DNA from 3 places in the Paenibacillus sp. FSL H7-0357 genome. Region 1 is predicted to be linked to each of the others. Evidence: riboswitches for the same ligand, from Rfam matches in the RefSeq annotation. Region 1 holds a riboswitch; each other region holds the start of a gene.
The links. Region 1 has a riboswitch for cobalamin ahead of H70357_RS02245 (anaerobic ribonucleoside triphosphate reductase). Riboswitches for the same ligand answer to the same signal wherever they lie in the genome.
Positions count from the first base shown of each region.

Region 1 (3,278 bases):
CTTGCTCTGGGCTGGTGGGATGAGGACCCGGTTAAGGTCGATTCTTTTATAGAGGAAGTGGGCGTTAAAGATCTTGAACTGTATCCCGTAAAGCAACTTATAGAAGAGAAAAAGAAAAAACTTGAGACTAAATAATCAGATGAACATAATTCCTTTAATCAGAAACTGCAACAAAAAAGCGCAGCCTCCGAAATCCGGAAAACCGCGCCATGATTGAGTTGTTAAGGATGCTGGTGAAGGGAATTGAACCCCCGGCCTACGCATTACGAGTGCGTTGCTCTACCCCTGAGCTACACCAGCTTAAAGCATTTTTTCTGTCAAACAAAAAATATTATACAACTTCCAGCCAAAAACGCAACATTTTTTTACAACATCTGGGCTTCAATTCTCCTCCAGCTTGCGTTCAACGGACTGCAGCTTGCTGCGGCTTGTAGACGGCTTGTCGCGGCGGTCATCAATCTTCAGCGACGTGGATACCCGCTGCGCCCCGGCAGCGAAAGGTGACTCATGCAGCGCTTCTACGGCAGCGAGAATCCGCGGGATCGGCCCTTCGATAATCGTCCCCATGGATGTAAGCTCATAAGTGATCCCTTCCACTCCCCTGAGCACACGCTGCATATCGGCCACATAGCTGCTAAGGCTAGTGCTGCCTGTGCCGATCGGAATTACGGTTACTTCGCCAATAGCCATCCTGAATCCCTCCTTAATATGCTGTAAAGCAAAACCCTTTATGGAAACTTCCTCGTGGTAACTCATTCCGGACTATAAACCTGAAACTCCTGATATATGTCTCCGGCCTGTTCTTATTGTAGCAACTCCGCCGCACACCCACAAATCGCCGTGAAGATTGTTGCTCCATTTAACACCCTCCGTAACCTTCGCCTCCCCATATTTCTCCGTTAGGCACTCCAGTGTCACGCTCACTATATTTATGGATTCTTTGTGGCATCTTTTAAGACAATTTATGACTTTATCCAGACACTTTTTGCACCCAACTTGTGGATTACCTGTGGACTAACTGTGGATCATTTGTGAGTAAAACCGCAGAACCCGCTCCCCGCGCGGAGTTTCAAAAAATGGTTTACAAACACAACATATTGGGTTATTTTTATCTAACGACAACAAAATATAGTGGAAACAGGTGTTTCGCTCTTTCATAGGGAGCTGAAGCTTAATAGGGAAACGCGGTGCAAATCCGCTGTGGTCCCGCCACTGTAACCGGATGCCTGCAGGCTCTCTGAAGCCCGCGAAGCAGCGTCTACCGGCAATAGCCACTGAGGGGCGGTAAAGCTCTCGGGAAGGCGCCGGAAGATTCACCGGAAGCCAGGAGACCTGCCTGTTTCGCCGACACCATCATTCATGCCTGCGAGGACCAGGTGAGGTGTCCGCAATGCGGCCTGCACAAGCAGACATAGCCTTCCCGTGTTTTAAGGAGCCAAGGCTGCCGATACCTGAAGGCGATAAACCGTTATCGCCCTCAGGTATCGGCTTCTGCGGAATATATAAGAACAGGACAGAGATTACCCCTGTCCCCTGCTTGTATGTTCATCAAGACAACCGGCAAATATCCTTGTAAGGATATTTCGTACGCATTCGGGCATTTTCCGCCTCCTCGGCGGGAGATGCTTTTTTACTGCTATCAGGAAGTATATACTTCGTTCTTACTATACCGAGGGGAGAGAGCTAGACAATGACGCTGCTGGAGAAACGGTACAACGGTGGACAAGCTGCACAGGAAGTTCTTTTGGAGGAAGTTATTCATTTGGGACGGGATATTATCGACAGCCGGGATTTGGATCTGCTGCGCGAGAATGCCAATTTGAACGGAGAAAGCTTCTCCGGCAAAATGAGCAAATTCGGCAGTGAATATTCCAAGTGGTATGCCCGCAACTTCACGATGCCGCCACAGCTCGTGCAGGCTATTCAGGATAATGTCGTGTATGTCCACGATCTGGATCAATACGCCATCGGAACGACCAACTGCATCTTCATCCCGTTTGAGCGCCTTCTCCGCGAAGGCTTCAATACCGGCAACGGCAGTGTCCGTCCTCCGAACTCGATTATGACCGCAATGTCGCTGGTGGCGATTATTTTCCAATCCCAGCAAAATGCCCAGTACGGCGGCGTATCCGCCAATAAACTGGATTACGATCTTGCCCCGTATGTGACCAAATCCTTCGCCAAGCTGTTCCGAAAGGGACTGGAATACTTTGAAGAAGGCCAAGCCGGTGATCACCTCGGCGAAATCACGATGAGCCGCAGCGATCTGGCGGAGCAGTACCCGCGCGCCTTCCGCTTTGCGCAGAAAGAGACCGAAAGCGAAACACTACAGGCAGCAGAGAGTATGATACATAATCTCAATACGATGTCCAGCCGTTCCGGCGGACAGATTCCTTTTACCAGCATCAACTATGGCACCTGCATCTCCCCCGAAGGCCAGCTTGTGATCAGCTCCCTGCTGACCGCTACCATGAACGGCCTCGGCAGCGGAGAAACACCGGTGTTTCCGATCCAAATCTTCAAATGCAAGCAAGGCGTCAACCAGCAGCAGGGCGATCCGAACTATGAGCTGTTCCTTAAAGCAGCCGAATGTTCCGCACGCAGACTGTATCCTAACTTTGCCAATCTGGATGCTCCGCTCAACATGCAGTACTATGATCCGGCTGACCCGGACACTGAATTTGCTACGATGGGCTGCCGCACCCGGGTACTGGGCGACCGTTTCGGACGCAATCACTGCTCCGGCAAAGGCAATCTGTCCTTCAACACCCTGAATCTGGTCCGTCTGGGCCTCGCTCACGGCACTGTGACAGGCCGCCGTCTTGCTCCCGACGAGGAAGGCTTCTACGACGACCTGAATCATTATATGGATATTGCACTGGAAGGCCTGCTGCACCGTTTCCGGATTCAGGCGGCCCAGAAAGCCAAAGCTTCCGATTTCATGATGCGCGAAGGCGTCTGGGAAGGCGGCGAACAGCTTGCTTCTGAGGACAGCGTAGGCGAGCTGCTGAAGCACGGCAGTCTGTCGCTCGGCTTCATCGGTATGGCGGAGTGCATGAAAGCCATGTACGGCAAACATCATGGTGAGGACATGGAAGTCCATGCCAAAGCGCTCGCCGTTGTCCGCCATATGCGCGAGTACTGCGACCGCAAGAGCGAAGAACTTGATCTTAACATCACGCTGTTTGCAACACCTGCCGAAGGCTTGTCCGGCAAATTCACCAAGGTGGACCACAAGGTGCTTGGCTCTATTCCCGGCGTAACCGACCGCGAATATT
Region 1 is NZ_CP009241.1:508,005-511,282, reverse strand. Features, by position in the region: tRNA gene H70357_RS02255 (tRNA-Thr) at 229-300, opposite strand; gene H70357_RS02250 (MTH1187 family thiamine-binding protein) at 382-690, opposite strand; cobalamin riboswitch at 1,123-1,354, shown strand; gene H70357_RS02245 (anaerobic ribonucleoside triphosphate reductase) at 1,691-3,278, shown strand, end outside.

Region 2 (3,278 bases), 2.7 Mb from region 1:
GGTGGTGTGCTCTATTTCCGCAAACGCCAGTCCGGTAGAAAACCGGTAGATACCACAGATTAATTAAATTCACAGGTTTCGCAGAACTATTTAAAGCCTCGCATAGGGTGAGGTCAACAAAAAGGAGGGGATCAATATGGAGCTGCTGACTATCATGAAAGCCATCATTCTGGGAATTGTAGAAGGATTAACTGAATTTGCTCCGGTATCCTCGACCGGCCATATGGTAATCGTGGATGATATGTGGCTGAAATCCCAGGAATTTCTCGGAAAATATGCGGCGAACACGTTCAAAGTAGTCATCCAGCTGGGTTCGATCCTGGCGGTAGTGATCATTTTCCGCAACCGGTTCATCGACCTGCTGGGTCTCAAGCGGTTTAGCCGCAAGGAGCTGACGGCGGTGCCGGAAGGACAACCTCCGGTGGAGACGGAAGGCCGGCTGAAGCTGGCGCAGGTCATTGTAGGACTTATCCCTGCAGGAATCCTCGGTTTTCTGTTCGAGGATTACATCGATGAGCATTTATTCTCGACGTCGACGGTGTTGATCGGTCTGGTCATTGGTGCAATATTCATGATTTTTGCCGACCGGTTCGCCCCCAAAAAAATCAAGACAGAGAGTGTTGACCAAATTACATATAGACAGGCGCTATCGGTAGGTTTGATCCAATGCTTGTCGCTCTGGCCCGGCTTTTCACGCTCCGGATCGACCATCTCAGGTGGTGTGCTGCTGGGTATGAGCCACCGTGCGGCTGCCGATTTTACCTTTATTATGGCGGTGCCGATTATGGCGGGTGCGAGTCTGATTTCACTGGTCAAGAACTGGCAGTATTTTACGATAGATGCCCTGCCGTTTTTTATTGCCGGGTTCATTAGTGCCTTCCTGTTCGCGCTGCTCTCTATGAAGTTTTTCCTGAAGCTGATCAACCGGATCAAGCTCATGCCGTTTGCGATTTACCGTCTCGTTCTTGCCGGGGTAGTCTACCTCGTCTGGTTCTAAAAGATAGGCTGAAACAGTCCGTTAACTGCTATCATTTATCGAAAAGGAACCGGGAGTACCTCCTTGCTAAGGACGGTGCAGCCGGTTCTTTTTGCTGTATACCAAACGTTCTGCCGAAGCTGCTTCTTGAAGAGAGGCTGTGAGGGAATGTGCGGCAGAATCGCCGCAAAATGAGCCTGCACGGCGCCAGCTATAGGGAATGTGTATAACGGGAATACCCATAAATCTGTTGCGGATAAGGTATCGGATTCAGTATGATGGCATCAGATTACGGGATGAATACAATTTGCAAATATCGGAGACAGGCGCCAGCCGGAGTATCAGAAAGGCCCGGAGGCTTAATAGGGAAATTCGGTGACAAGCCGATGCGGTCCCGCCACTGTAACGGAAGAGTTCATAGCAGCCCATGTCACTGGCCATCTCTACTTCGCCGGGAAGACTTGCTGATGGATGCCGACGCCGCTAGCCAGGAGACCTGCCTGTCTCAACAGCACTGCAGTACCTACGGAAGATAGGGAGGTGTTAAGACGTTACCCATTGGCAGCCCATGGGCGTCTTTCCCTGCGGACTGGTTAGGGGAAGACGCTCTTTATTATCGATACCGACTGAGATCATTAACTAAAGCTTAAGGCATTTACTATAGACAAGGGAGTGACTGTAATGACAAACAACATCAAGACGAGCAGCCTCGGTTATCCGAGAATCGGAAAGAACCGGGAGTGGAAAAAGACGCTGGAGGCTTACTGGAGCGGCAAAATCAATGAAGAAGCCTTCCGCGCGGAAATGGCCGGGATTCAGCTTCAGCACCTCAAGACACAGCAGCAGGCCGGGATCGCACTGATTCCTGTCAATGATTTCACCTTTTATGACCATGTGCTGGATACCGCTGCTATGTTTGGCATTGTTCCTCCGCGATATGCCTACGATGGCGGAGACATTCCGCTCGATCTGTACTTCGCCATGGCGCGCGGCAATTCGGCCGCCCCTGCCTGCGAGATGACCAAATGGTTCAATACGAATTACCATTATATCGTGCCGGAAATCGGCGGGCAGACTCCCCGCCTGATTGAGAACAAACCGCTCGCTGCCTACCGTTTCGCCAAAGAGCAGGCGGGTATTGAAGGCAAGCCGGTTATAGTCGGACTCTATACCTTCCTGAAGCTCTCCAAGGGGTTCGCTGCCGATCAAATTGCAGAGGTTGCTGCCCGTTTCCTGCCGGTGTATGTGCAGCTGCTGCAGGAGCTGCAGCAGGAAGGCGTGGCTTGGGTACAGATCGACGAACCGGCTATCGTAACCGGCTTAACCGCGGAAGAAGTTGAACTGCTGGGAACTATCTACAGAGAGATCGCTGCAGCAGTGCCCGGACTTCATGTCTTGCTGCAGACTTACTTTGAAGCCGCAGAGCCGCTGGAAGCGCTGCTGGAGTTGCCTGTGCAGGGTATCGGACTGGACTTTGTCCATGACGGCGGGGCTAATCTGGCCTCGATCCGGCGTCTGGGCTGGCCAGAGGACAAATGGCTGGGAGCGGGCATTATCGACGGGCGCAATATTTGGCGCTCCGATCTGGATGCCAAGCTTGAGCTGGTCCGTGCGCTGAAGTCCCATGTGCCGGACGAACGGCTGATCCTCCAGCCATCCTCCAGTCTGCTGCATGTGCCGGTAACTGTTCAAGGCGAGGACAAGTTAAAGCCTGCGGTACGGCAGGCGTTGGCCTTCGCCGATGAGAAGCTGGCGGAGCTGAGTCTGATTGCAGCAGCGGCGGGCGAGGATGGGCAGGTCTATGCCGCAGCGCTCGCTGAGAGCCGCGAGGCGCTGAAAGTGTTCCGCGCCCTGCCGGAACGCGGGCGCCAGGATGTGGCTGAGCAGGTGAGCAGCCTGGATAAGCTGCCGGACAGCCGCAGCTTGCCTTTCGCGGAACGCGTGAAGGTGCAGCAGCAGAAGTGGCAGCTGCCGCTGCTGCCGACAACGACGATCGGCAGCTTCCCGCAGACGCCTGAAGTGCGCCAGGCCCGGCTCAAATGGCGCAAGGGTGTCTGGAATCAGGAGCGCTATGACGGATTTATCCGCCAGCAAATTGCAGATGCGATTACTTTTCAAGAGGAGCTCGGGCTGGATGTGCTCGTGCACGGTGAATTTGAGCGGACGGATATGGTTGAATTCTTCGGCGAGAAGCTGGCAGGGTACCTCTTTACTAAAGGGGGCTGGGTCCAATCCTACGGTTCACGTTGTGTGAAGCCGCCGGTCATTTATGCCGATGTTGCGTTTACCGGCCCTATGACCG
Region 2 is NZ_CP009241.1:5,517,257-5,520,534, reverse strand. Features, by position in the region: gene H70357_RS24410 (DedA family protein) at 1-63, shown strand, start outside; gene H70357_RS24405 (undecaprenyl-diphosphate phosphatase) at 137-997, shown strand; cobalamin riboswitch at 1,284-1,494, shown strand; gene metE (5-methyltetrahydropteroyltriglutamate--homocysteine S-methyltransferase) at 1,658-3,278, shown strand, end outside.
Region 2: linked by a shared signal. The riboswitch ahead of metE (5-methyltetrahydropteroyltriglutamate--homocysteine S-methyltransferase) and the one ahead of H70357_RS02245 (anaerobic ribonucleoside triphosphate reductase) in region 1 are both predicted to bind cobalamin.

Region 3 (3,278 bases), 580 kb from region 1:
GTTAGCGTATAGTCTCCTGCCGGAACACCTTCGGCAAAGACCGCTTTGCCGTCTTCACCGGTTGTTGCCTTCCGGTCTCCGACCGCCACCTCCACACCAGATGCACTTGAGGTTACAGGACTCGAAATATTTGTGGCGTTGTCCCATACCCATTTTATCTGGGTAACCGTAACTGAGAAAGGCTCCTCCTCACCTGGCTGCGACGCGGACAGCGTCAGCGAATTCACCAGCTGCGTATCATTGCCCGCATAATAAACGAGGACCCTGTCAGCTTCCTTAAGTTTAAAGTCCTTCATTCCTACATCGGGATCAATCCATGCCCCATCCCGGGATACAGCGTATTTCCAGCCATCCCAGCCGCCGTAGATTCCGGCTTGGATACCGCCGATTCCCGTTACATAGCTGCCCGATTCATTCTTAATCGGAAGGCCCTTCTGGGCTGCCACTTTCTCCAGCACCTCGAGGACATTGCCTGCGTATGCCATCCCTTCTCCCAGCGTGTTCTGCGGCCCTTCAATTACAAGGGGCACATACACTAACGGATTCGGAACCGCAGGCTTAGTGAAGTCATACAGCTTGCCGTTTCCGCCCCCGCTGTACAGGGTGTAGGCCACCAGCGCCTGCAGCCCCTGCTCTGTAGCAAATGCATTTACATTTCCGCCCTGATTATGGGCAAACCCGCCGCCCTCTACGCTGAAGCTGAGCAGTCTGCTTATCAGGTCTGCTTCACCCTTGGTAAATTCTGCTCCTTCCGGGTCTACCCCGAAGGAGGCAAGGCCGATAATGACCTGTGCCGCGCTTTCGCTGCTGCCTCCAAAGCCGCCGTTGCTGTCCTGCGCAGCGGACAGCCAGGCTACTGCTTTTTGCCCGGCAGTTGCAACCAGAGGATCACTCTTATGCGCAGCAAGAGCCGTCAAAGCCATCGCCGTCATATCCGGCTCGCTCGCCCCGGAAGTCAAGGCGAACCCGCCGTCCGCATTTTGCTTGGACAGGATCTCGCTCAGCAGCGCCGCTTTGCTCCATTTGGCATCCGCCCCAATGGTATAATTGCCGGAATCCAGTGCCAGCAGCGCATAGACCGGATTGTTCAGCGTCTGGCCGCTCATTTTGTCACTGTTATAGATACGCTCAACCAGATTAAAACCCGGTTCAGAGCCGTTTCCGGCAAAGTTCGCCGGATCAGCCCCCACGGCTTGTACCGCGAGCACAATCCGTGCATAATCAGTGACTGCGGCAAAGCTGCCGCTGGCCGTCCGAACTTTTTGCTCCAGCAGCCGGACATAACTTTCCGGTACTTTGTAGCCCGCCTGTGCGAGGCCAACCGCCTGCCATTCTGACGTCACACCGCTGCTGAGCATATACTCGGCAGCCGCATAGGTCGCTCCGGCAACGGTAATCTGCTGCTTCGCTGTTAATGCAGCCGCAGCCGGCTCTGCGCCAGATTCGTCTGCTGCATATACAGCAGCCGTAACACTTTCCGTTCCCCCGGACGCGGTAGCGGAGACCGCCCCGGCAAACACTTGTCCTGAAGGAACAAGCGCTGTGCCCAGAATCGAAATAACCAGCAATAAAGCCAGGCCAAGCATAAAGGACTTGGCAGAGAGAAGAGTCTTCATCGTTAACCTCTTTCCGTGAATAAAATAGTTGAAGCAGCGGACAACAAGAAGAAACGGCTGTGCTGTCCCTTTCAAAAGGACGGGGCCGTTTCTGCGAGAGAGAAGGAACACGTACAGCAACCGGCTTATTCCTCATCCTCATCCCTCAAAAAAACCGCCCCTGTTAAGGGCGGCCTCGGAAGAATACAAATGAAGCACGGCGGTGCTCAAGCTCCGCCACCACATCCATTTGTAATGTTCCGCATTCTTACCCCACGAAGAATAGAAACGTTCAAGAAAAAGGCAGGTCTCCTGGCTTATGCTTCACCGCTTCCCTCCGCCTTCCCGTCCTTGCTTCACAGGACAGTGGCACCCTTAAGAGTCGCTCCGCATTTACAGTGGCGGGACCGCGCCGGACTTGCACCGGCCTTCCCTTTTAAGCAAATTCTATGGATAGAATCTGCACCCTTTTCACTAGACTATCAAATTTTAATATTCATAATCATATCCACTATTTCCTTGTATGTCTATAGAAAAGCTGTCCAATGCCGCCCGTTGTCGGCTGATCCCTTTTCGTAAGCATCAAACACACTCTTCGTTGCTCCCAACCTGTCTGCACGCAGTTCATCATTAGTAGCGGAAAAAATGCCCGCTAAGTTTTAGCTACTCCCACATTAATAAGGATTAGGCGGATTTACACCCGCTATTATTTCGCAAAACGCCTCATCTGGCTCAACCGGATAATTTAGCGGTAATATTTCGTCTTATACAACTTATTCTCAATCTATAGTCCACATTAGAGGGAAATTTCCCCTTTACTGGGTATGATCCGCAATAACCAACACCGGGGCTCAGTGTAAAGAAAAAAATCCTGAATGCGCATCTACCCTGCTCTTTCCGGGCAAAACATGCGGTTCAGGATTTTTGTCTATTTATATCGCTTTACTCAGCAGCATCGGTTGCTGTTCCGCCATCATCCGAAGGCGTTGCAGTCGCAGTTGCAGTAGGCTGGGCACTCGGTGTAGGGGCTGCCGTAAGTGCTGGATCCGACTGCAGAGTCAGCTTGTAATCGCCCGCGATGATCATGTTGCCCTCGGCCAGCTTAGCCCCCGGTTCCAGATCCACAGTGACTTGGTACGAAGCCCCCCCGGTCACGCCCGGCGAAGGCGCGGATGACACAGCCGGGGACGCACCGGCTTCCGTTCCGGTGTCCGCGTTCCCTGTCGCGCCGACTTCTGTTCCGGCGTTCGCGTTACCCGTCGCGTCGACTTCTGTTCCGGCGTTCGCGTTACCCGTCGCGCCGGCTTCTGCTCCAGCGTTCGCGTTCCCTGTCGCGCCGACTTCTGTTCCGGCGTTCGCGGTCCCCGTCGCGTCGACTTCCGTTCCGGCATCCGCGTTCCCTGTCGCGCCGGCTTCTGCTCCGGCTGACGCATCCGGCGTTGCCGTTCCACTGCCGCCGTTCAAGCCGGCGGCTCCCGCATCCGGCGACGGAGCGAGGCATCGGCTCGACGTCGCCGTGACCTTGTAAACCTCCGGATCCCCACCGGAGGCTGCTACACTGATCTCCGCCGGAGTAAAGGCGGTGCATTCTTCAGCGTCAGCAAAGGTGAACACCAGCCTGCTGCCCGTGCCTTCTCCGCTGCCGCTAAGATACACGGCAGCAGGCGGCTGGCCGCCGTCCGG
Region 3 is NZ_CP009241.1:1,084,984-1,088,261, reverse strand. Features, by position in the region: gene H70357_RS34175 (S-layer homology domain-containing protein) at 1-1,616, opposite strand, end outside; cobalamin riboswitch at 1,881-2,080, opposite strand; gene H70357_RS04820 (GAP1-N2 domain-containing protein) at 2,538-3,278, opposite strand, start outside.
Region 3: linked by a shared signal. The riboswitch ahead of H70357_RS34175 (S-layer homology domain-containing protein) and the one ahead of H70357_RS02245 (anaerobic ribonucleoside triphosphate reductase) in region 1 are both predicted to bind cobalamin.